Regions from separate parts of the Stenotrophomonas sp. 78350_Sma genome, predicted to be linked through region 1. Evidence: riboswitches for the same ligand, from Rfam matches in the RefSeq annotation. Region 1 holds a riboswitch; the other holds the start of a gene.

The links. A riboswitch is a leader RNA that binds a small molecule or an ion and turns the genes downstream of it on or off. The one in region 1 is predicted to bind glycine.
Region 2: linked by a shared signal. The riboswitch ahead of gcvP (aminomethyl-transferring glycine dehydrogenase) and the one ahead of ACZK4H_RS19380 (trimeric intracellular cation channel family protein) in region 1 are both predicted to bind glycine.

Annotation. Positions count from the first base shown of each region.
Region 1 covers NZ_CM151182.1:4,207,546-4,210,894, forward strand. The annotation lists gene ACZK4H_RS19365 (nuclear transport factor 2 family protein) at 1-127, opposite strand, end outside; gene ACZK4H_RS19370 (hypothetical protein) at 196-612, opposite strand; gene ACZK4H_RS19375 (GIY-YIG nuclease family protein) at 755-1,030, opposite strand; glycine riboswitch at 1,071-1,160, shown strand; glycine riboswitch at 1,174-1,277, shown strand; gene ACZK4H_RS19380 (trimeric intracellular cation channel family protein) at 1,362-1,979, shown strand; gene ACZK4H_RS19385 (MdtA/MuxA family multidrug efflux RND transporter periplasmic adaptor subunit) at 2,265-3,349, shown strand, end outside.
Region 2 covers NZ_CM151182.1:3,461,485-3,464,833, forward strand. The annotation lists gene ACZK4H_RS16135 (siderophore-interacting protein) at 1-164, opposite strand, end outside; gene ACZK4H_RS16140 (multidrug effflux MFS transporter) at 306-1,532, opposite strand; glycine riboswitch at 1,832-1,934, shown strand; gene gcvP (aminomethyl-transferring glycine dehydrogenase) at 1,997-3,349, shown strand, end outside.

The sequences.
Region 1 (3,349 bases):
GTGGGTCCGCCTCCAGCTGGCCGTCGACGTAGTCATGGCAGGTGGCTTCGATGGCCGCGATGGTGGCCGGGTCGGCGGCGGGGCTTGTGGCTGCGGAAAGGGCGAACAGCAGGGCGATCGTGGACATCCGGGTCTCCGGCGCTGAGGGCTGGGCGATCATGGCACGTGCAAGCCGCATCCAGGCATGGCGTGGATCTACGGCATCAGGCGCATTTCGTCGGTGCCCAGCTGCATGTACATGAACGCAGCGGCTTCTTCAGACATGGGCTGCCCCTGCGGGAAGCTGTCCAACCAGACGGTGATGCGCGCATGGCGCCCCGCCAGCGCATCCGCCAATGCCTGCTTTTCCGCGTCAGTGGCACGCTCCTGCATTTCGTTGCGAAGCATGTCATCGCCGATCCCCCACTTTTCCGCGAACGGGATCAGATCGACCAGATCGGGAGGGACCCGGTCACGACGCAGGTGGATCGGTTCGGGTGTGCTCGGGCCGTACGCGGCCAGCTCAGCGGCGGTGCCGATCTGCCCATGCTGCAGTGGCGGTGGCGACGGTGCCTGGGTGCAGGCCAGAAGGGCCACGCAGGCAGTCAACAGCAGTATCCCGCGGTTCTTCATCGGACGGATCCATGTGTCGATGGGTGTGGCGATCATGGCACGTGCAAGCCGCATTCAGGCATGGCGTGGACCTACCGTAGAGCCGAGCCCATGCCCGGGTCCTGCAACGGGCAGACGGAACAGCAGCCGAGCGCGGGCTCGGCTACAGAAGTCCAGCGTCCAGGGCCTGCAGCCACGCCAGCTTGCGTTCGCGCGGCTGCTGCTTGAGTTGCCATTCGGCGCGCGAGGCGGCGGAACGGTCCGGGTATTCGCGCACGGCCAGCACGCGCAGTGGCGGCCGCGACCGTGTGTAGCGCGCGCCCTTGCCCGCCTGGTGGGCGGCGAAGCGTGCGTCCACGTCGGTGCTGATACCTGCGTAATAGCTGCCATCGCGGCATTCGAGCAGGTACAGGAACCACGGGCGGGGGGACGGGGCCATGCCGGGATTATGCCGTGCTGCACTGCAGCGGATATACTGGCGGCCGAATGCAGGAGAGAGGCGCCGCGCTGGCGCCCGCCGAAGGCGCAGGCTCCCATGATCGCTCAGGCCGGTGGGCTGGAATCCCACCAACCATGCATTCGACTCGCCGAGCTGGAGAGAGGTCACCGGGCATGCCCGGGACGATCCGCCGAAGGGGCACGCGGCCCACGCCGCTGAACTCTCAGGCAAAAGGACAGCGGGAGCGGCACCGGTCATCGTCATCCCGTCATTGCGCAGGCAGTGGCGGTAGTCGCGCATGGCCGGCCCCACCGCGCCCGGAGCCTGCCCCATGCTGCTGTCCATCATCTACCTGATCGCCATTTCCGCTGAAGCCATGACCGGCGCGCTGTCCGCCGGCCGCCGCCGCATGGACCTTTTCGGCGTGGTCATGATCGCCTGCGTCACCGCCCTTGGTGGTGGTTCGCTGCGCGACATCCTGCTCGGCCACTACCCGCTGGGCTGGGTGAAGCATCCCGAGTACCTGGGCTTCACCGTGTGCGCGGCGCTGATCGCTACCTGGGTGGCGCGCTGGATGCACCACTTCCGCCGCACCTTCCTGGTGCTGGACGGGCTGGGCCTGATCGCCTTCACCCTGATCGGCTGCTCGATCGCACGCGAGGCCGGCCATGCCACGCCCATCGTACTGATTGCCGGCATGCTGACCGGTGCGTTCGGTGGCGTGCTCCGCGACATCCTCTGCAACGAAGTACCGCTGATCTTCCAGAAGGAGCTGTACGCGATCATCGCGCTGCTGACCGGCGCGGCGTACCTGTTGCTGCTGCACTGGGGCGTGGCCGACGCCACCGCGATCCTGTGCTGCCTCGGCGGCGGCTTCGCCCTGCGCCTGCTGGCGATCCACTACCGCTGGGAAATGCCGAAGTTCGTCTATCACGACGAAGTGCATTGATGGTTTGACGGTCGTGCCGGCCGCTGGCCGGCAACACTGCATACGCCCGCAGATTCCAGCAGGTTGCCGGCCAGCGGCCGGCACCACCGATTGCGTTGCATGACCAAGGTCACGCGGCGACGGTTCGCGTAAACCGCTACCATTGACACCCCGTCGCACGCGCGACGGCATCCAGCCACGCCGCGCCCGCGGCCCCGCCAGACACTCCCTCCCCGCTGCCCGTGGTGCCCGTGAACGCGCCGACGGGCCCGCATGTCCCTGCGCGCGCAGGGCGCAGGATGCCCCATGTCTGTCGCCGAAAATTCCCGCTTCCGCCGTGCCCGCTCGTTGTGGGCGGTGCTGGCCCTTGCCCTCGTCGCCGTTCTGGCGTGGTGGCTGTGGCCCCGGAACGACGCCGGCAGCCGCGACGATGCACCGGGCAAGACGGTGCCGGTACGCGTGGCGCGCGCCAGTGCCGAGCCGCTGGTGCTGCGCCTGAAGGCGGTCGGTACGGTCACCCCGCTGCACAGCGTGGTGGTGCGCAGCCGCGTGGATGGCGAACTGCTGCGCCTGCACTTCCAGGAAGGGCAGCAGGTGAACGCCGGCGACCTGCTGGCGCAGATCGACCCACGCCCGTATGAAGTGAAGCTGGCGCAGGCCCAGGGCACCCAGCAGCAGAACCTGGCCGAGCTGGAAAACGCCGAACGGCAGCTGCAGCGCTACCGCGAACTGCAGAAGCAGAACTACGTGTCCGGGCAGGAACTGAGCGACCAGCAGAGCAAGGTGCGCCAGCTGCAGGGCCGCCGGCTCAGCGACCAGGCGTCTGTTGATGAAGCACGCCTGCAGCTGCAGTACACCCGCATCACCGCGCCGGTCAGTGGCCGCGTCGGGCTGCGGCGGTTGGACGTGGGCAACCTGGTACGCGCCAGCGATGCCGAAGGCCTGGTGACGCTGGCGCAGACTGCGCCGATCAGCGTGCTGTTCACCGTGCCCGAACCCGAGCTGCCTGCACTGCTCGATGCCGTGCAGGCGCAACCGTCGCTGGCGGTGGAAACCTGGGACCGCGAAGAACGCCGGCAGCTGGCGCGCGGCTCGCTGTCCAGCCTCGACAACCGCATCGATACCACCACCGGCACGCTGAAGCTGCGTGCGCACTTCGACAACCACGATCTGGCGCTGTTCCCCAACCAGTTCGTCAACGTACGCCTGCAGCTGGGCGAGCAGCCCGCCCTGCTGATTCCCGATGCCGCCGTACAGTTCGGCAGCCAGGGCAACTACGTGCATGTCGTCGGCAAGGACAACACGGCGCAGCGGCGCGTGGTAGTGCTCGGCCCTGCCGATGACGGCCGCGTGGCCGTGCGTTCGGGCTTGGCCGCAGGTGACCAGGTGGT
Region 2 (3,349 bases), 750 kb from region 1:
TGGCCGGGCAAGGGGAAGAACACCTTGATGCGCTGGTCCGGGCCTTCGGTCTTCATCCGTGCCACGTCGGCACCGGTGAACACCATGCGGTCAAGGGAAGGGGAAAGAACGCGGCGCTCCTTCAGCGCCACCTCGAACAGGCGATAGGTCTGCTGCGCAGCCATGGGGGAACCTCATGCAACGACATCGGATCGGCTGGCTGTCGTGCATCCACGCACCGGCTGGCTGGAGTCCCCAGCCTAGTCCGGTCGTTCCTGGCCGCAAGCGTTGGAGACAGCGCGGCCCGCCCTACCCCTGCGCACTGCTCAATGGCCCGTGCAGACTGCCTGCGCCGCGCGCTCGCGCTGGTGCTCCCAGTACCAGAACACGAATCCGGCGCCGAAGAATGCAGCCTGGCCCAGTGCCAGGTGCAGCGGGCTGGCACTGAGCAGCGGCGACACCACGCCAGCCACCACCGTGCTGATCATCAGCTGCACGAAGGCCTGCAGGGACGATGCCAGGCCACGCTGGTGCGGGTACATGTCCAGCACCGCCAGGGCCAGGATCGGGAAGATCAGCGACATGCCCATGCCGCCCAGGAAGATCGGCAGCACCGCCCACGGCAGCACGAACTGCGGCGACAGCGCCACGTAGCCGACATTCAGCAGCGCCGACAGCGCGCACAGGCTGAAACCGATGGCGACCTGGCGTGTGGGCGTGGTGTGCCCGGCCATGCGCCCGGACAGGAACGAGCCGGTGGTCATGCCGCCGATGGTGGGAATGAACAGCCAGGCGAAGCCGCCCTCGCCCAGATGCAGGTGCTGCATCACGAACACCGGTGCCGAGGAGATGTACAGGAAGATGCCGCCGAAACCGATGCTGCCAGCCAGCGCCAGGCGCAGGAAGCGCGGGTTGAAGCCGATGCGCACATAGTCACGCAGCAGCACGCGCGGCGACAGCGGTACCCGTGCCTCGACCGGATGGGTTTCCGGCAGGAAGCGCGCGGTGGCCGCCAGCAGCACCAGCCCGAACACCACCAGGAACCAGAAGATCAGCGGCCAGCCGGCGCCACTGAGCAGGATCCAGCCGCCGATGATCGGTGCGATCGCCGGAGCGATGCCGAACAGCATCGACACCTGGCTCATCAGCCGCTGCGCATCGTGGCCGTGGTACAGGTCGCGGATCACCGCGCGGCCGACAATCATGCCGACACCCGCAGACAGGCCCTGCAGCGCGCGGAACGCCAGCAGCGTGGTCAGGTCGGTGGACAGCGCACAGCCGACCGAGGCGCCGACGAACACCACCAGGCCGCCCAGGATCACCCGCTTGCGGCCCCAGGCATCGGACAGCGGGCCGTGCGCCAGGCTCATCAGACCGTAGAACAGCAGGTACACACTGATGGTCTGCTGCACCGCCACTTCGTCCACCGCCAGGCGCTGGGCCAGCTGCGGGAACGCCGGGAAGATGGTGTCGATCGAGAACGGACCGAACATGGCCAGGCCGGCGAGCAGCAGGGCCATGCGGCGGGTGGAGGGAGCAACAGCGGCGGTCATGGGAAAGGCGTCCGGCAGGGCCATGCGCGGCACGCACGGCGGGCGCCGGTCCCCTGCAGCAGGGACGGCGCCAGATGAATTCGGGTATCCGCCCATCATAGGTGGGGATTGCGCCTGATGCCATGCAGCAGTGCACAAAACGCACGGACGGGCCATCGGCCATTCAGGCGCGGCCTCCAGGACCGAAGGCGGCCGCCGCGCCCGCAACGGGCTATAATCGGCGGGCAACACGGTGGGAGAAGCGGAACACCGCTGCCGAAGGCGCAACGCCCGTAATCGCTCAGGCCCGATACCACCCGTAACACAACTCTGGAGAGACCGGTTCGATCCGGCGCCGAAGGGGCACGAAGCTGCGGTCCGCCGCGCTTTTAAACTCTCAGGCAAAAGGACAGAGGGGCGCCCCGCAGACCGCCGACCGGCGGCTTGTGCCCGTGCGTGTGCCCTTTCCTGACGGATCCTTCGCCATGTCCCAGAACACCCCTTCCCTGCGTGAGCTCGAGCACCACAACGCGTTCGTCGAGCGCCACATCGGCCCCAACGACGCCGAGATCGCGCAGATGCTCGACGTCGTCGGCCACGCGTCGCTGGATGCGATGACCGACGCCATCGTGCCGGCCAAGATCAAGTCGCCGGCACCGCTGGCACTGCCGGAGTCGATGACCGAAGTGCAGGCACTGGCGAAGATCCGTGCGATCGCCGACAAGAACACCGTGCTGCGCAGCTTCATCGGCCAGGGTTACTACGGTACCCACACGCCGAACGTGATCCTGCGCAACATCCTGGAAAACCCGGCGTGGTACACCGCCTACACCCCGTACCAGGCGGAAATCTCGCAGGGCCGCATGGAAGCGCTGATCAACTTCCAGACCCTGTGCGCCGACCTGACCGGCATGGAAATCGCCAACGCCTCGCTGCTGGACGAAGCCACCGCCGCCGCCGAAGCGATGACCCTGGCCAAGCGTTCGGCCAAGTCGAAGTCGGACACCTTCTTCGTGCACGACGCCGTGCACCCGCAGACCCTGGAACTGCTGCGTACCCGCGCCGAGCCCATGGGCATCGTGCTGCGCGTCGGCACCCCGGCCGAAGCGCTGGAAGCAGAAGCCTTCGGCCTGCTGCTGCAGTATCCGGACACCTTCGGCCAGGTCGGCGACTACAAGGCGCTGGTCGATGCCGTGCACGCACGCGGCGGCCTGGTGGCCGTGGCCACCGACCTGCTGGCCCTGACCCTGCTGGCTGCCCCGGGCGAATGGGGCGCGGACATCGTGGTCGGCAACAGCCAGCGTTTCGGCGTGCCGTTCGGCTTCGGTGGCCCGCACGCCGCCTTCATGGCCTGCCGTGACGCCTACAAGCGCTCGATGCCAGGCCGCCTGATCGGCGTTTCGATCGATGCCCAGGGCAACCCGGCCTACCGCCTGACCCTGCAGACCCGCGAACAGCACATCCGCCGCGAGAAGGCCACCTCCAACATCTGTACCGCGCAGGTGCTGCTGGCGGTGATGGCCTCGATGTACGCCGTTTACCACGGCCCGGAAGGCCTGACCCGCATTGCCCGCCGCACCCATCGACTGGCCTCGATCCTGGCCGCAGCGCTGCGCAATGCCGGCGTGCAGGTCGGTGGCGACTTCTTCGACACCCTGCACGTCACCGGCGTGCATGCCGATGAAATCCATGCCAAGGCACGCGCCGCCGGTTACAACCTGCGCGCGATCGACAGCGACTCGGTCGGCATCAGTCTGGACGAGACCACCACCCGCGCCGACATCGTCGCCGTGGCTGCGGTGTTCGGTGCCTCGCTGGACGTCGACGCGCTGGATGCC